Chelatococcus sp. YT9: one gene and its partner. The protein of the gene in region 2 interacts with the protein of the main gene of each other region in a pairwise test. Links are inferred from orthologs where the notes say so. Each region holds a gene or a part of one and is shown on either strand. Other genes may lie near its edges.

Region 1 (9,656 bases), 2.8 Mb from region 2 along the record:
GCGGATGCTCTCGAAGGGGTCGGGTGAATTCAGCGGCACTTCGATGAAGCGGAAGCCGGCCTCATGGAGCGCCGTGGCGACACCTACGGCCTCCTCGGGCTTCAGGCCGCGCAGGATGGCGATCAGCGGCAGCGTGGTGAAGGCCTCTTCCAAACGCGTCGCGCGGCTTGACGGGGTCATGGTACCGATTCCTTCTGTCAGACGGGCGGACAACGCTTCTATGCCCGATCGAGCATGCCCGTTGCGGTTGCGAAGCGGAAGAGCCCCGCCGGAGCTGTATTCCCCAAAAGGGCGACGGGTGTGATATCGAACAGGGCCATCGCACGGCGGTAGCTGTTACAGAGGCCGTCATCGCCAATCAGCACGACGGGGGGCAGGTCTCCGGCAGCGGCCTTCAAACGGGCAAGCCCCGAGCTCAGTTCCTGGCCGATGAGAAGGCCCGAGAGATAGTCTTTCAGGACATCGCCGGGCAGGCGCTTCGTGAGACCGAGGCTGCGCACGGAAAAGAGCTGGTTCAGGAGATCGCCGGCATGGCTATCGCGAGCCGCCTTGACGCCTTGCAGGAAAGCGGTCTCCGCTGCCGCTGGGGCGGCCCCCTCCTCCGGAGCGGTCATCAGCCGCCCGAGGATGGAGTGCTTGGCCATGACGGCGAAGACCTCGCCGGTCATATAGGTGTGGAAACGGGTGATGCGGCTCGCGACGACGGCGACCCATTTCGAATGGGTTCCGGGCATGATGATCGAGGCCCGTTCGGCCAGTAACGGATGGTCAGCGAGGGCGCCGGCGATCTGGATCTCCTCGCCCCGCATCACATCAGGCGGCCCATCGGCCGGATTGTCGATGACGCCGGGAGCGATGAGGATCGTGCTGCCGTCGGCTGTCGTTGCGCGGCCGGCGTAACGGGCGAGCTCGGCGACGTCAGCCGGGCAGGCGACATAAGGTGCTTCGACCCAGCCCTGCGCACTGCCGACCATGCCGCCTGCGACCACTGGCAGATCCGGCCATCGCACGAGCCATTCCCCGCAAAGGGCAGCGAAGGCCTTTTCGAAGCCCGGCACACCCGGCTCCGGCAGGTTCTGAATGCCGCGGCTGCTGGAGCGCTGGTCGATGACATCAGCGTCCTTGTCCATCAGGAAGCCACGCAGACTTGACGTGCCCCAGTCGAGGGCGACGAGAACAGGTTGACGTGCCTCTGACTCCTGGTTGCCCTGCATGCGATCGCTCCTGCCATCTATCTTGGTCGACCTTGGCGTTTGCCTACTCGATCACTGACGCAGGGTCTAGGTCCGTGCTTCAACGGCAATGGTCTGTAAGGTCGCTGGATGCCACGTTTCCAGGGCCGCTCTGTCGGTCAGCCTCAGGGGAGAAGGCCTCAATCACGCGCTCACCGGAAATGTATGTGCCAGTTTTGATCGAGATCCTTCGATGGCTGCCTGCTCTTGCGCCATGTCCTCTTGCGCCATGTCCTCTTGCGCCATTTCAGGGCAGGGTCCGTCGGCTGGCTGCGTTATATCTAATTGAAATAGCTATATTTTTTACCTCACTGGGGATTTGTGATTTGCGTCGGTGTTGTTTTGTGTTCTATTTTTGTTCTCGGTCAGTTACTCTGATCGCTCTTCAAATGGCAATCAGATCGCATGGGTCCGGCGATGAGCATGATGGTGGACGAAATCGTTGCGGCCTATCTCAAGGCTGAAGGGGATGCCATGGCGGCTCTCAACGCTGCAATCCGGGATGCGCTGGCCGATCTCACGGAGAAGGAGCAGCGCCTTGCGAAAGCGGAACGACTCATCTCACGTGGCTACGTCCGCGGCCGGATGCATGCGGCGCTCTCGGCCGCCGCTGAGCGCGAGCAGGCCGAGATCAACGAGGTGAACCGCTCGAAATCGATGCCGTGAAGCTGCAGTCCGCCGTGCCTCTCACAAGAGCAGCACGCGTTTCTCTGGCTCTATCTCGTCCGGATTGGGCTTGGGCCTGTCGTTGTCCGGATCGTCCGGATCTGGCTCTTCAACCGGCGGAATAATCGGCTTCAGGGGATCGGAAGGGTCGATCGTCGGCGGTCGCTTGTAGGGATCCGGCAGGGGAGAACCGGGCATCGGCGGCTCGGAAGCTTGCCGAATTAACGAGCCGGCCATCTCCGGATCAGCCTCGCAGGCGGTTCGTTCTGTTCGTATCCCGCTCGTATCCATGATACTCGTCCTTGTCTGTGCATGGAGAGAAGTCGTGGGTGCTTCATGCGGTTCCACTTTAAGGTTTCTGAAGAGGGCGCCGCCTGAAGCTTCACAAGCGGCTGTCGAGCTGGCTCAATGTCACGAGGCAGCCCTATTCCCGTGAACGGAATATATGGAACTCAGATCGATCCGATCGAATCGCCGGAATGAGGACAGCCATGAGCCGAAGGAATCACATACCCGTAGTTTCGCGATTCCGGCTGGGTGCATCGGGCCGGCCGCTTCCCCGGAGGTTAGCTGGCGGCGCAGCTGCGATCGCTCTGGTGATGGGAGTATTCGCCGTCACGCCGGTGGTGGCGCAGAATGCCCCGCTTGAAGTGCCCCAGCAGGGGCAAACCCTCGCCACGCCGGGTAAGCCGAAGCCGGCACGCGCGGCCAAGAAGACCAAGCCGCAATCGCCGGGGCGTTTCGAGGGACGCTCCGTTCAGGAGTTCCGCCAGCCGAGCTACGAGGATCTGGCGCGGCAGGGAACAGACGACGGCGGCAGCGGTATTCGCCCGAGCTTCCGCGGCGGCAGGCCGGCTCTGAACATGGGTTTCTGAAGACGCGCTTCTCACCGGGATTCAGCAGTCGGTCAGCGCTTCCACGGCCCTGATGAGCTGCGAACGATATTCGGCCTCGCTCGCTTCCCTTTGTCCCTAAACGCGGAATGCGTGGGCTTGGATGTGATTGAGCTGCCCTCGGTCCAGGATTATCGGAGGGGATCAACCCATGAAGGAGATCCCGTTAGGCGAGGACATGATGCGGATGGAGCGCTTGAAAAGCGACGCCTTGAGAAGAGACCTCTCGCGCAGCTTCTTGCTGCAGAGGGTCTTCATCGCTGCCCTTGCGGGGCTGTCCCTTTCCCTGTCCGTTCAGGGAGCCTCTGCGGCCAACGCAGGAACACTGGCTGGCCAATGGCTAGCCGAGGATATCGCCGGCGGCGGTGTCGTCAATCGCATACAGACCACAATCGCTTTTAGCGGCAATGGCAAGGTCACCGGTTCGGGCGGTTGCAACCACTTCACCGGCAAGGCTGAGATCTCCGGCCAGTCCCTGCGGATCGGCCCCTTGGCTTCCACCCGCATGGCCTGTCCTCCTGCGGTCATGGGGCAGGAGCAGAAATTCTTCAATGCGTTGCAAGCCGTGAAAAGTTGGGAGATCGGCGGCAACGGCAAGCTTTCGTTGCTGGACGCCGACGGCAAGCAATTGGCGCTGTTGACATCGGTCCGCCAAGGTGCGGCGATCACGATTGAAGTTCCGACGGTCAACGAGGTCCAGACCGTCAAGGCAAGCTATGCCTGCGGTGATCGGGTCGTGGATGCCACCTATTTCAATGCCGGGGCGATCTCGCTGGTGTCGCTCGCGATCCACGGCGAGTTCGTGATCGCGGCCAATGTGCTGGCCGGTTCCGGTGCAAAATATGCTGGCGGGCGCTTCATCTGGTGGACGAAGGGCAATACGGCTGATCTCTATGATCTCACGAAGGGTGAGAACGCGGCGCCCGTCACCTGCAAACAGACCTGAGGGCTGGACAGCGACCCCGCAGGATCAGCGGTGATAGGACATCCACTGGTAATCTGGGATCGGGGCTCGACCCCGCCGGTCCGCGCCGTATTCTGGGGCTGTGAGCGGGCATGAGTCCGGCCCGGATGTGATCGGTATTGGGTTCCCGATGAACGTTTCAGCGAACGAGATCTACCAGGACGTCGGCTTTGTGCATTTGCATGTCCATTCCTCGTTTTCGCTTCTCGAGGGTGCGCTCACCATCGCGGCCTTGTCGAAGATGGCCATCGCGGACGGTATGCCGGCGCTGGCGCTGACGGATTCCAACAATCTTTTCGGCGCGCTCGAGTTCTCGGAAAAGCTGTCGGGAGCCGGCATCCAGCCGATCGCCGGCTTGCAGCTCACGGTCGAATTCGAGCCGCCGGACCCTACCGTGCGCCAGATGGTGACCCGCAGCCTGCCGCATATCGTGCTGCTCGCGACCAGCGAGACCGGTTATGGAAACCTGATGCAGCTCACGAGCCGCGCCTTCCTGGATTCCACGGCGGGGGAGGTGATCCATGTGCCTTTCGCACGGCTCGCCGCCCATAGCGAGGGGCTGATCGCGCTGACCGGCGGGCCGGGCGGCCCGCTCGACCGGGCCCTGCGAGACGGCCAGATGGAACTGGCTTCGGAGCGGTTCAGGCGCCTCCAAGAGGTTTTCGGCGACCGGCTTTATGTGGAGTTGCAACGGCACGGCACGAACGAGGAGCGTGCCGTCGAGACTGAGCTGCTCCGCCTCGCCTATCGGGATGGTGTGCCCCTCGTCGCCACCAACGAGCCTTTTTTCGCGAAGGCCGGAGACTATGAAGCGCATGACGCGCTGCTCGCCATTGCCGACGGCCGTCTCATTGCCGATGACAATCGCCGGCGGCTTACCAACGCGCACGACTTCAAGTCGCGCGCCGAGATGGTCAAGCTTTTCGAGGATCTGCCGGAAGCGTTGCAGTCAACCGTTGAGATTGCGATGCGCTGCGCCTATCGGCCGCGCACGCGCAAGCCGATGCTTCCCCGCTTCAGCGGCGATGAGACGGAAGAGGCGGCCGAGCTCCGCCGGCAGGCCGTGGCCGGGCTCGACGCGCGTCTGGCCTCCCACCCCCCAGCCCCCGGCCTGACCGAGGCCGATTATCGCCAGCGGCTTGAATTTGAGCTGTCGATCATCGAGCGCATGCGTTTCCCGGGTTACTTCCTGATCGTCGCGGACTTTATCAAGTGGGCGAAGGCCCATGACATTCCCGTCGGCCCGGGCCGCGGTTCGGGGGCGGGTTCGCTCGTGGCCTATTCGCTCACCATCACCGACCTGGATCCGCTACGCTTCGGCCTCCTGTTCGAGCGCTTCCTCAATCCGGATCGTGTGTCGATGCCGGATTTCGACATCGATTTCTGCCAGGATCGCCGCGAAGAGGTCATCGCCTATGTGCAGCAGCGCTACGGCGAGGATCGTGTCGCGCAGATCATCACCTTCGGTACGCTGCAGGCGCGCGGCGTCATGCGCGACGTCGGCCGCGTACTCGAAATGCCCTATGGCCAAGTCGACAAGCTGACCAAGCTCGTGCCGCAGAACCCGGCCAATCCCGTCACGCTCAAGAAAGCCATCGAGGACGAGCCCAAACTGCAGAGTGCCGCGAAGGAGGAGCCGGTCGTCGGGCGCATGCTCGACATCGCCCAGAAGCTCGAGGGGTTGCACCGCCACGCCTCGACCCATGCGGCCGGCATCGTGATCGGCGATAGGCCGCTCGAAGAGCTTGTGCCGCTCTATCGCGATCCGCGTTCCGGCATGCGCGTCAGTCAGCTCAACATGAAGTGGGTGGAGCAGGCGGGCCTCGTCAAATTCGACTTTCTTGGCCTCAAGACCCTCACAGTGCTGCGCACGGCGGTCGATCTCATCAAGAAGAAGGGGATCGACATCGATCTGTCGGCGATCCCCCTCGACGATAAGAAGACCTACGAATATCTGGGGCGCGGCGAGACGGTCGGCGTGTTCCAGGTGGAAAGCGCCGGCATGCGCAAGGCGCTCGTCGAGATGCGCGCGGACCGCCTGGAGGACCTGATCGCGCTGGTGGCGCTCTACCGTCCCGGTCCGATGGCCAATATTCCTGTTTATTGCGCCCGCAAGCACGGCGACGGCGAGCCGGAGGAGGAATGGTACCTCCACGAGAAGCTGAGGCCGATCCTCAACGAGACCTTCGGCATCATCATCTACCAGGAACAGGTGATGCAGGTGGCGCAGTCGCTGTCGGGCTATTCGCTCGGCGAAGCGGACCTGTTGCGCCGCGCCATGGGCAAGAAGATCAAGGCTGAGATGGACGCGCAGCGCGAGCGCTTCGTGAATGGCGCCATCGAGCGCGGCCTCACCAAGGCGCTCGCCGACGAGATCTTCGACCTCCTCGCCAAATTCGCCGACTATGGCTTCAACAAGAGCCATGCGGCCGCCTATGCGCTCGTGTCCTACCATACGGGGTATCTCAAGGCGAACCATCCGGTCGAGTTCATGGCGGCGTCCATGACGCTCGAACTCGACAACACCGACAAGCTGTCGGAATTCCGGCGCGAGGCCGAACGCCTCGGCATCAAGGTGGAGCCCCCCTCGATCAACCGCTCGGGCGTGGTCTTCGACGTCCATTACGATGCCGAGCAGCGCGGCTCGATCCGCTATGCGCTGGCCGCGCTCAAAGGCGTCGGGAGGCAGGCTGTCGAGGCGCTCGTGACGGCACGGGGCAACACGCCGTTCCGCGACCTCAGTGATTTCGCGCGGCGCTTCAACCCCAAGCTCGTCAACAAGCGCACGCTGGAAGCGCTCATCTCGGCTGGCGCCTTCGATGAACTTGAGCCGGATCGGGCGCGGAGCTTCGCGGCGATCGATGCGATCACCGCGATCGCGGCGCGCACGGTGGCAGCCGAGGCTGACGGACAGAACGACTTCTTCGGTGGGCCCACATCCGCACCGGAGCCCTTGCGCATCCCGAGTTACGTCCCGTGGCTGCCGGCGGAGCGGCTGCAGCGGGAATACGATGCAGCCGGGTTCTTTCTGACGGGCCATCCGCTCGACGAGTATGGCGCGCTGCTTGAGAAGTTGCGTGTGCAACGCTGGTCGGATTTCGCTAAGGCGGTCCGCGGTGGTGTCAATATGGGGCGGCTCGCCGCGACCGTGCTGGACCGGACGGAGCGGCGCACGAAGAGCGGTTCGAAGATGGGTATCGTCAATCTGTCCGACCAGAGCGGCCATTTCGAGGCCATCATCTTCGCCGAAGGACTATCGCATTTCCGCGACCTGCTGGAGCCGGGCAAGCCGGTCATCCTGCTGGTCCAGGCCTCCGCTGAGGGCGAGGAGGTGAGGGCGCGCATCCAGTCTGTCGAGCCCCTCGACTCGGCTGTTTCGAAGCACCACAAGAGCCTGCGGATCTTTCTGCGTGACGAGGCGCCACTGCCCATCGTAGCCGAGCGGCTCCGCGATCGCGGCGATGGCGATATCTCGCTGGTGCTGATGCTGGAGGAGAGGCAGGAGGTCGAGGTGAAGCTCAAAGGGCGCTTTTCCACGACACCGCAGATGGCGAGCGCTATCCGGGCGATCCCCGGCGTCGTCCATGTGGAGATGTTGTAAGGCGACGTGGAGGTGACCTTGGCCTTGGCTGAACGCCGACCGAGGTTCTGCTTGCTTCGCCGAAGTTGGGTCCACATGGCCCATAGCGGAGGCTTGCCGCGGAGACCAGCCCGAAGCAGTTCCGCGCCCCACATGGCGGAACCTCCCAGATTTTCGCCGACCAAGCTTGCGAAGGTTGATGGTTAGTCTTACCTAGAGGGCCGTTCAGCAGGAATTTGGAGCCGCTTCGACATGGATTTGTCTCTTGCCGCCGTCGTTCAGTCGATCATGCTGCGAGAAGTCCTGTCCCATGCCTGCTTCCATCACCCTGTGCAATCTATCATGGCATGCTCCTGATGGAGCGCCGCTCTTCTCTGATCTCAATCTAAGCTTCGGTCCCGAGCGTACTGGCCTCATCGGGCGAAACGGCACCGGCAAGACCACGCTGCTGCGGTTGATCGCGGGCGAGCTAAGCCCGTCGTCGGGCTCCGTTCAAGCCTCTGGCACCCTTGGCGTCATGCGGCAGGATATACAGGCGAGCGCCGACACGCTCGCGGACCTTTTCGGTGCAAGATCCGCCTTGGCAGTGCTCGACCGCGCCGAAAGGGGGCTTGCCGACCCTGACGAACTGGCCGGCGCTGACTGGACCTTACCGGCTAGGATCGACGCGGCCCTCGCGCGGTGCGGTTTGTCCCTGGAGGCTCATGTGCCGCTGGCTGTGCTGTCAGGCGGGCAGCGCAGTCGCGCGGCCTTGGCAGCGCTGATTTTTGCCGAGCCGGACGTTCTCCTGCTTGATGAGCCGACCAACAATCTGGATCGCGACGGACGCCGGGCTGTGCTGGACTTCATCCGCGCGTGGCGAGGCAGCTCGATCATCGTCAGTCATGATCGGGAGCTGCTTGATACGATGGACGCCATCGTGGAACTGACCACGCTTGGCGCTACCCGATATGGCGGGAACTATGGTGCTTTTCATGCGCGGAAGTCCACGGAGCTCGAGGCTGCTCGCCACGATCTCGCAAATGCCGAAAGGGAACGCGCGGAGATCAGGCGTCGCGCGCAGCAGGCGGTCGAGCGCAAAGCGCGAAGGGATAGCAATGGACAGAAAGGCCGCGCCAAAGGCGACCAGCCGAAAATCCTGATGGACGCGGCGAGAGGCCGCGCCGAGACATCCGGCGGCGCAAATGCCCGCCTTCGCGATGCGCGAATCGAGATGGCTGACGAGGCCCTGTCCAGCGCGCGCGAGAAAATCGAGGTGCTGCAGCCCTTGCGCATGGAGATGCTTACCACCGACATGCCTTCCGGTAAGATCGCTCTGCGTCTTGCAGCCGTGACAGCGGGATATGCGGCTGAGCGGCCTGTCATTCGTGATCTGTCTCTGACCTTAACCGGTCCCGAACGGGTCGCGATCACGGGTCCGAACGGCAGTGGCAAGTCCACGTTACTGGCGCTCATCGCGGGCAAGCTCGAGCCGCAGAGCGGATCCGTTGATCGGCCGGTCCCCCTGGCTTTCCTCGACCAGGATATGGGCTTGCTCGACCCGGAGCTGTCGCTGCGGGAGAATTTCCTGCATTTGAACCCGCAGACGGATGAGAACCAGTGTCGGGCGGCTTTGGCGCGTTTTCGTTTCCGCGCGGAGGATGCGCATCAGCGGGTGGGCGATCTCAGTGGTGGCGAGCGGTTGCGCGCCGGGCTTGCCTGCACCCTGGGACGTCCCGTCCCGCCCGCGCTTCTCATTCTGGATGAGCCGACCAATCATCTTGATCTCGACGGGATGGAGGCGCTGGAACTGGCGCTATGCGCCTTTGACGGCGCGCTCCTGGTCGTCAGCCACGATGAGAGGTTTCTTGATCGCCTCGCTTTGCAGCGAAGAGTGGAGCTGGGCGCCCCCCTTGGTTGAGCGATCACCCGCTCAACCGGATGCCGAGGGATTGAATGCCTTCTTTCCGCACGCCATCTCTTGCATCTCAACGCTGGCGCCCTTATAAGCGCGCCCATTCCACACGCGGGGTTAAGCTCGCGAAGGTCCTAACATAAGGACCTTCTTGAGATCTCTCACGAGCCATCCGGTGGCCGGATCGTCCGGCCCAAGGCCCCGCGGCGGCATCATAACCGGAGTTATAAAGACTATGGCGCTTCCTGATTTCTCCATGCGGCAGCTGCTCGAAGCCGGTGCGCATTTCGGCCACCAGGCTCACCGCTGGAATCCGAAGATGGATCAGTACATCTTCGGCACCCGCAACAACATCCATATCATCGATCTCGCCCAGACCGTGCCCGCGTTCTACCGCGCGCTGCAGGCGATTTCCGACACGGTTGCG
Region 2 (8,468 bases):
GCCGGCACGGAGGTTGGTTTCCGCCGGGCTGCCTGCTCCCTCGACGATCACGAGGTCCGCTTCACCCGCAAGCCGCGTGAAGCTCTCCATGACGAAGGGCATCAGCCGCTCACGCTTCGATGTAAAATCGCGCGCCTCCAGCCGGCCGAAGCGCTGGCCATGGACGATGAGCTGCGAGCCGCGCTCGCTCTCCGGCTTCAGGAGGATCGGGTTCATATGGACTGTTGGCGCCACCCTGGCCGCCCGCGCCTGCAGGGCTTGCGCCCGCCCGATCTCGCCCCCTTCGACCGCGGCGGCGTTGTTCGACATGTTCTGCGGCTTGAACGGCCGCACCCTGAGGCCCTGGCGGACGAAGTACCGGCAGAGGCCGGCGACCAAGAGCGATTTACCGACATTGGAGCCGGTGCCCTGGATCATGATGGCCGGGGTAGAGGACATTTCAGCCATCGGCTTCGACGATTTCGTCATAGCCGCGATTCTGGAACTCGATCAGGCAGAAGCCATGTCCGAAAGGATCGGCGCAGATGGCGATCTTGCCCCAGACGGTTGTATTGACGCCGTTTTCCACGGTCGCACCAGCCGCGACGGCGCGGGCAAGGGCAATGTCGATGTCATCGACCTGGATATCGAGATGTATCGGCGTCCAATGGCGCTCGTAACGCCGGGCATCGTTGGCGGCGCCGGACGTGCCCGGTGCTTTCTCGAGAAGGTAGATCGGAACCGGGCCTCCATCGAGCTCGACTACAGTCTTTCCGAGGCGGCGCCCAGGCGTAAGGCCGAAGGCCGCCGTATAGAAAGCCACGGCCTGCACGAGATCCGGCACGTCTATATTGACCAGCAAACGCATGGCGATGGCCCCTGTCGAACGCCGCGACTGGTATCAGCGACGTCAGGATGGAATCAGAACTCGATGCCTTCCTGTGCGCGCACACCCGCCTCGAAATGGTGTTTCACGAGGGTCATCTCGGTGACGAGATCGGCGGCTGCGATGAGTTCCGGCTTGGCATTGCGGCCCGTGACGATCACGTGCAAGTCTGGGCGGCGCGCAGCGAGCGTCGTCACCACCTCGTCCAGCGGAAGATAGTCATAGCGCAGCGCGATATTGAGCTCATCGAGGACGACGAGGCGAACGGCCGGGTCCGCCATGAGTTCTCGGGCCTTTGCCCAGGCGCGGGTCGCGGCGGCGATGTCGCGTGCCTTGTCCTGCGTTTCCCAGGTGAAGCCCTCACCCATGCTGTACCAGTGCAATTGGTCGCCGAATGCCTCCAGCGCCTTGCGCTCGCCGGTTGACCAGGCGCCCTTGATGAACTGCACGGCACCGACCCGCCAGCCGTGGCCGAGCGCCCGCAGCATCAGCCCGAAGGCGGCTGTCGACTTGCCCTTACCCTTGCCCGTGTGGACGATAAGGAGCCCTTTCTCGATGGTCTTGGAGGCAACCTCTGCATCCTGGGCGGCTTTCCGCTTGATCATCTTGTCGCGATGGCGCGCATCGTCGGTGTTCAGGCTCATGGTGTCCTCGGGGTTTCTGATGGGCCGCGCGCAGCCCGGGCCGTGAACGGATCTATTTCAGTTTCAGGGGAAGGCCGGCGGCGACCATCACCACTTCATCGGCAATGGCCGCGACGCGTTGGTTGATGAGGCCCGCCTGGTCGCGGAAAGTGCGGGCCAACGCATTGTCCGGCACAATGCCGAGGCCGACCTCGTTGCTGACGACGACGAGGGGCCGGTCATTGGCCTCCAGTCGGGTGATCAGCCGGTCGCATTCACCGCTGACGTCGTATTCCGCCAGCATCACATTGGTGAGCCAGAGGGTCAGGCAGTCGATGAGCATCGGGACGCCGGGCGGGGCGTCATCCAGCACCTCGACGATATCAATGGGTTCCTCTCGGGTGATCCATCCGCCGCAGCGACGGTCGCGATGATGGGCGACGCGTTCCGCCATCTCATCATCGCGAGGCTCACAGGTGGCGAGATAAATCCACGGCTGCGGCAGGGATGTGATGCGGGCCTCGGCCGTGCGGCTCTTGCCGGAGCGGGCGCCGCCGAGAATCAGGGACAGGAAGGGGCGTGGTGCGCTGGCCAGGGGCATGCCCATTGGTGTCACGACCTCAGGGGCAATGCAAGGCATCGCGGGTGGTCCCCGGAACGGGAACCGGCCCGGCAAGTCCGCGAGGCTGGGAGGGGGCACCGGAGAACGGTCCAGCCAGACGGCCCTGCCGAGCCGACAGCCAAACATTCGGCGCCATTGCTCCCGAAGTCAAACAAACCTGCATCTTGTGGGCGCGACGTGCACCGAAGTTCCGCGCAGGCTGTGCGCTGGCACACGCTGGCCCGCGTTTACTGTGCAATCTCACGCGAAATGTTGCAGGAGGGTCGATACTTCGGCGCCGCGTCCCGTGCTGTGGGAGACGAATGCCATTTCGCCTACCCTTCAGCGGTGCTAAGGCTGACCCCATTAAGAGGCGCCGCTCCATGAACCGCATTTTCGCTTCCCTGCCTACCACTGTCTTTGAAGCCATGTCGCAGCTCGCTCGCGAGACGGGAGCGGTAAACCTAGGGCAGGGCTTTCCCGACGGCGCCGGCCCGGATGACGTGCGGGCCAAGGCGGCGGAAGCCGTGATCTCCGGATGGAACCAGTATCCGCCGATGATGGGCCTGCCCGAGCTCAGGCAAGCGGTCGCTCAGCACTATGCCCATCATCAGGGCCTTGATCTTGCGGCGGACGAGGTGATGGTGACATCAGGCGCCACGGAGGCGATTGCGGGTGCCCTGTTCGCGCTCATCGAACCGGGCGACGAGGTCGTGCTCTTCGAGCCGATGTATGATGCCTATCTGCCACTCGTGCGGCGCGCGGGTGGCGTGCCGCGCTTCGTCACGTTGCAGCCGCCGCACTGGCGCCTGACGGAAGAGGCGCTCGCCGCGGCCTTCTCGGATAAGACAAAGGTGGTTCTGTTCAACAATCCGCTGAACCCCTCCGCTGTTGTTTTCCCGGAGGAGGACCTCGCCTTGCTCGCCCGCTTCTGCGTCAAGCATGACGCCATCGCGGTCTGTGACGAGGTCTGGGAGCATGTGGTGTTCGACGGGCGCCGCCATCGTCCGCTGATGGCAGAGCCAGGCATGCGCGAACGCACCGTCAAGATTGGCTCGGCGGGCAAGATCTTTTCGCTGACAGGCTGGAAAGTGGGCTTTGCCTGCGCGGCGCCGGACATCCTCAAGGTGCTCGCCAAGGCGCACCAGTTCCTGACCTTCACCACGGCGCCCAACCTGCAGGCGGCCGTCGCCTTTGGCCTTGGCAAGGCTGACGACTATTTCACCGGCATGCGGGCAGATTTCCAGCGCAGCCGGGATCGTTTCAGCAATGGCCTCAAGGAGAGGGGCTTCACCGTGCTGCCGAGCCACGGCACCTATTTCCTCAATGTGGACATCGCTCCCCTCGGCGAGACGGATGATGTGGATTTCTGCAAGCGGCTCGTGACGGAGCGTGGCGTCGCCGCGATCCCCGTTTCGGCCTTCTATGCGGAAGGCGCGGTCCGCACAGTCGCGCGCTTCTGCTTCGCCAAGACTGACGCGACCCTCGATCGCGCCCTGGAGCGGTTGGAGGGGCTTGTGCAGCGCCGTTGAACTGCCCCACATTGTTTGGCAACACTCCAAAACACGCAACACACTCCAGCTTGGGAACAGCCGGCATGATCCGTTCTCTGATGCTTCGCTCCTTGGTATCGATCGCCGCGCTCGCCGCGGCGGGTGTCGCCATGGCGCAGGAAAAGACCGTCAACGTCTACAACTGGTCCGACTACATCGATCCGACGGTGCTCGAAGAGTTCACGAAGGAGACCGGGATCAAGGTCGTGTACGACACCTACGACAACAACGAGATCGTCGAGACGAAGCTGCTAGCCGGGAAATCCGGCTATGACATCGTGGTGCCGTCCGGACCGTTCCTGCAGCGCGAGATCAAGGCCAAGGTATTCCAGCCGCTCGACAAGGCGAAGATCCCCAATCTGGTCAACATGTGGCCGGACGTGGCCAAGAAGCTGACCGTCTTCGATCCTGGCAACGTCTATGCTGTCAACTACATGTGGGGCACCACGGGCATCGGCCTGAATGTCGACAAGGTGAAGGAGCGGCTCGGCGATGTGCCGCTGAATACCTGGGATCTCGTGCTGAAGCCTGAGGTCGCGGCGAAATTGAAGGACTGCGGCATCTATATGCTCGATTCCCCGGAGGACCTCTTTCCCGGGGTCCTGAACTACGTCGGCCTCGATCCCGATTCGAAGGACGCGAAGGATCTCAACAAGGCGGCCGATGCCCTGATGAAGGTGCGCGGCAACATCCGCAAGTTCCATTCATCCGAATACATCAACGCGCTCGCCAACGGCGATATCTGCGTGGCTGTCGGCTATTCCGGGGATATCGTCCAGGCGAAGGCCCGCGCCGAGGAAGCCAAGAACGGCGTCAACATCAGCTATGTCATTCCGAAGGAAGGTGCGCTGATGTGGTTCGACTCGATGGCGATCCCCGCGGACGCGAAGAACGTCGCGGAGGCGCATGCCTTCATCGATTTCATGAACAGGCCGGAGATCGCGGCGCGGAACGCCAATGCCGTGCATTATGCCAGCGGCAATCTGGCCGCCAAGAAGGATGTCGATCCAGCGATCCTGAACGATCCCGGCATCTATCCGGATGAGCAGACCATGTCACGCCTTTTCACCAACACGGCCTATAACGAGCAGGCCCAGCGCACCGCGACGCGTCTGTGGACGCGCATCAAGACAGGGCGCTGAGAGCGAGGCCGTACGGACTGCTGGAAGGCGGGCTTGCCCCATGGGGATCCCGTCCTTCTCAAGGTTTCGTGCAGCGGGAGCGAATCAGCACCTCGAAATCCGCGACGGACCCGTCCATCTGAGCCACGTTCTCCTGGCGCTCACGCCCTGTCGTGCAACGGGCGAAGGTTTTGCTCGCCTCACGCATGACATCGACATGCTTGCGATAGGCGCTGCATTTGGCATCATCGCTCGCCTGAGCCACGGCTTCCAGATTGCGCAAGGCGTTGCGCAGCGTTGAATCGAGAACGAAGAGATCGCGCTTGCATGAGGGCGTGCCGGCCTGCGCCTGCGCCTGCGCTGCGCCAGGTGCGAGACTCAAGCCGACAACCAGAGTCGTGAAGCCTAAGCTCAGAAATCGCGCGGCTACCGTGCGGTTCGAGCCTGTCGTTCCGGATGGCATGCGTCGCTGTCCTTGTCATCTCTCCATACTGCGCCATGCATAGCCCTATCCAGGGTCTTGCGACCAGTCTTGCCATAAGTCTTCCTGATCTGTTTCGGCATGGCGGTGATCGCTACGAGACGGGCTCGCGCGCTTGACCCCGCTCTGCCAAAGCGGGACAAGGCCATCTCAAGAGGTCCGCCGACGCGCAATGTCGCCGGATTTCCGGAGATCCCGCTGGCCACGGAACCCTCAGTGCAACGCTCTCGTTTAACAGGAACGATGACGGCAACATTTCCTCACCCCGTTTTAGTGGGCGATATCGGTGGGACCAATGCGCGCTTCGCGCTGGTCGAAGCCCCTGGCGCGCCGCTTGAAGCTTCCGTCCAACTGCATACGCACGAGCATGCGAGTGCCCACGACGGTGTCGTCGCGGCGATCGCTGCCATGCGCGGTGGTTTTCCTGAAACGGCATCCCCGCCCTTGCCGGCGCCCCGCTCGATGATCGTATGTGGCGCGGGGCCGCTGGTCGACGGACGCATTCAGCTCACCAACGCCGGCTGGGTGCTCGACCAGCAGGCGTTACTCGAGGAGCTTGGCCTGGAGGAGTGTCTGCTGCTCAACGATTTCGAGGCGCAGGCCCTCTCGCTGCCCGCCTTGCCGCGTGAGGCGCTGCATCGCATCACGCCCGATCTCGCGCCGCGAGCGGGAACGCGGGTGGTGCTGGGACCCGGGACGGGTCTTGGTGTCGCAGGCCTCATCGAGAGCGCGGGCCAGTTCATCCCCGTTGCAAGCGAGGGCGGTCATATCGACTTCGGCCCGGTCACAGATGAGGAATATGCGCTTTGGCCGCATATCGAGCGGGTTGATGGTCGGGTGACGGCGGAGTGCGTCCTGTCCGGCCCGGGCCTTTTAAGGCTTTATAAGGCGCAATGCGCGGTTGCAGGACTAGAGCCGCGCTACGGTGAGCCGCCCCCGCTTGTCGAAGCGGCGATCGATGGCAGCGATCCGGCGGCGCGCGACACGGTGCGACTGTTCCTCGCGATCTTGGCGCGCTTTGCTGGCGATGTCGCGCTGACATTCGGCGCGCGCGGCGGTGTCTATCTTTCTGGCGGAATCCTGCCGCGGATCCATTCATTGATTGATCCCGGTGTCTTCGCGGCCATCTTCGCCGAAAAGGCCCCGGTTGATGGTTTTATGAGCCGCATCGCGACTGTGCTTGTCATTGAGCAGAAAGCGGTGCTGCTCGGCATGGCTGCCGTGGCGGCCGCCCCGGATCGTTACCGCATGGATTGGGAGAGCAGGCTCGCTCGACGCTGATGCGAGGCTGTGGTCTGTGGACCCATATCTAGGCTTGCCGCTCCATATTGTAGTTTTATTACAGAAATCCGGCACCGCGCGTCGCAATTTCTTCGTTGAAGCGGCTTTGGAATGTAATTATTCTACGACACGACCCCTTGAATGGCCCTACCGCAAACATCCGGATAATCTCGCGATGTGCGGGCAAAGTAAGGCAAATGAAGCCACGCCACGGGCGAACGGGCCGGTCTATGAAGCTTGCGGGAGGGATAAATATGAGCCTGACGAGACGGACAATTCTGAAAACGGGTGCCGCTACCGCGGCGCTTCTGCCCTTCGCGGGGTCGCTGCGCGCTGAAGGCAAGCAGATCAACGTCTTCGCGCATCGCGTGATGCAGAACGTGTCCAACGGTACAAAGGGGGGTGATGTCACTCAGGCGTTCACCAAGGCGACCGGTGACACGGTCAATTGGGTGACTTTCGAGACAGGGCCCCTGCACGACCGCTTGTTCCGCGAGGCTTCACTCGCGGAATCCACCGTCGACGTGGCTTTCATTCTCAACACCTATGCGACCCCGCGCATCGCCACGCTGTTCGAGCCGCTTGGTCCTAGGATGGCGAAGGATCCCGTCGAGGATCCAAAGGACCTGTTTCCGGGCCTGGTCAAGGGCGTGACCATTGGTGATGAGCTTTACGCGGTGCCGTTCCGGCATGCATCGACAGGTCTCCATTATAACGAGGAGATCTTCGCCGAGCGTGGCATCAAGGGACCGCCGCAAACAATCGAGGAATTCGTCGAGGTCGCCAAGAAATGCACCTACACCCGGCCGGACGGCACGCCGGTCGTCGGTTTCATCCTGCCGGGCGTCGCCTATCCCGAGGTTATCGCACTCGCTCGAGCCTGGGATGCGGATTTCATCACGCCCGACATGAAGGTCGTCGCCAATTCCAAGGAGATGGTGGCGGCTTTGACCATGATCCGTGACCTCTACACTTCCGGTGCGGTGCCAAAAAACCTCACGGGTATGAAGGCCGAAGACGCCAATACCTGGATGCAGCAGGGGCGGGCGGCCATGGCCGCGAGCTCCATGAGCCGCAACGGCCTCTACAATGATCCGGCCAAGTCGCAGGTCGCCGGCAAGATCAAGACGACCTACTTCCCGATCGCTGAGGCCCTCAAGGGCAAATACGAGGTGGCGCCCACCAAGGTCGAGTTCTGGAGCATGGCGATACCCAAGAACTCCAAGAACAAGGAACTGGCCTGGGCCTTCATCAAGGCCATGTCCTCGAAGGAGGCGACACTGGCAGCCGCGCTTAACGGCAACGGGCCGGTTCGTGGCTCCACTTATGATGATCCGCGCATCAAGGAGGCTCTCCCCTATGCGGAAGCGGAGCGCAAGGTGCTCCAGGTCTCCCGCGTGCCGCTACCGGCCTTTGATAATGCCGCCCGCGCCGCCGACTTGTTCAAGGAGCAAGCGGAAACGGTCGTGCTCGGCATGAAAACGCCTCAGCAGGCGATGGATGAGCTGACGGTGACGGTCCAGAAGCTGGTTGGCTGAGAAACTGGTGGAATAAGAGGGGGAAGGGCGCGGTCGTTTCCGGCTAACCGGGATGGCCGCGCCTGCTTTAGGCGCACGGGCAGGCCGCCTCGATCAGGGCCTCCGGGCTCGTGTCTTCGCCGAGATGGACAAGAACGTCTCCCGCTTCAGCGAGCGTCGGGACGCGCCGGCAGATGACGACGCCGGCCGCCGCGAAATGAAGCGGTTCCGGCGCGCGTTCGGGCCGTTCGGGATCACTCAGCCAGCCAGCCACGGCGCCGGACGCAACGGTATCGCCGAGCATGAAGGCGGGAGCGAAGAGGCCTCGGCCAGGACACCGCAGGAAATGCTCGCCGCCCACCGCGAGGAGCCGTGTCGATGCGCTTTCCGGTCCTAAGCCGCTGTTCACGAGAATGCCGACATGGG

What was found.
Region 1: the proteins of KIO76_RS05745 (region 2) and dnaE interact in binary tests that used the Escherichia coli proteins (3 or more experiments, as listed by UniProt). The link is inferred for Chelatococcus sp. YT9 from one-to-one orthologs.

What each region holds. Positions count from the first base shown.
Region 1 is NZ_JAHBRW010000001.1:4,032,602-4,042,257, forward strand. The notes cover bases 3,536-7,556. They hold dnaE (DNA polymerase III subunit alpha), read left to right. Parts: upstream 3,536-3,885; coding sequence 3,886-7,356; downstream 7,357-7,556. Other genes in these bases: KIO76_RS31100 (META domain-containing protein), read left to right, coding at 3,536-3,737. Also shown: KIO76_RS18645 (2-dehydro-3-deoxy-6-phosphogalactonate aldolase), read right to left, coding at 1-180; KIO76_RS18650 (2-dehydro-3-deoxygalactonokinase), read right to left, coding at 219-1,214; KIO76_RS18655 (hypothetical protein), read left to right, coding at 1,650-1,898; KIO76_RS18660 (hypothetical protein), read right to left, coding at 1,920-2,096; KIO76_RS18665 (hypothetical protein), read left to right, coding at 2,495-2,773; more of KIO76_RS31100, read left to right, coding at 2,943-3,535; KIO76_RS18680 (ABC-F family ATP-binding cassette domain-containing protein), read left to right, coding at 7,646-9,235; KIO76_RS18685 (30S ribosomal protein S2), read left to right, coding at 9,465-9,656. UniProt on the Escherichia coli protein: DNA polymerase III is a complex, multichain enzyme responsible for most of the replicative synthesis in bacteria. This DNA polymerase also exhibits 3' to 5' exonuclease activity. The alpha chain is the DNA polymerase catalytic subunit.
Region 2 is NZ_JAHBRW010000001.1:1,264,353-1,272,820, reverse strand. Bases 1,714-4,546 are described here. They hold KIO76_RS05745 (aminotransferase), read left to right. Parts: upstream 1,714-2,472; coding sequence 2,473-3,621; downstream 3,622-4,546. Other genes in these bases: KIO76_RS05740 (polyamine ABC transporter substrate-binding protein), read left to right, coding at 3,687-4,546; cobU (bifunctional adenosylcobinamide kinase/adenosylcobinamide-phosphate guanylyltransferase), read right to left, coding at 1,714-2,089. Outside these bases: KIO76_RS05765 (cobyric acid synthase), read right to left, coding at 1-438; KIO76_RS05760 (VOC family protein), read right to left, coding at 440-847; cobO (cob(I)yrinic acid a,c-diamide adenosyltransferase), read right to left, coding at 901-1,509; more of cobU, read right to left, coding at 1,562-1,713; more of KIO76_RS05740, read left to right, coding at 4,547-4,784; KIO76_RS05735 (hypothetical protein), read right to left, coding at 4,843-5,226; KIO76_RS05730 (glucokinase), read left to right, coding at 5,488-6,525; KIO76_RS05725 (ABC transporter substrate-binding protein), read left to right, coding at 6,780-8,063; KIO76_RS05720 (succinylglutamate desuccinylase/aspartoacylase family protein), read right to left, coding at 8,131-8,468. UniProt on the Escherichia coli protein: Shows aminotransferase activity with methionine and histidine as substrates, and to a lesser extent also with phenylalanine.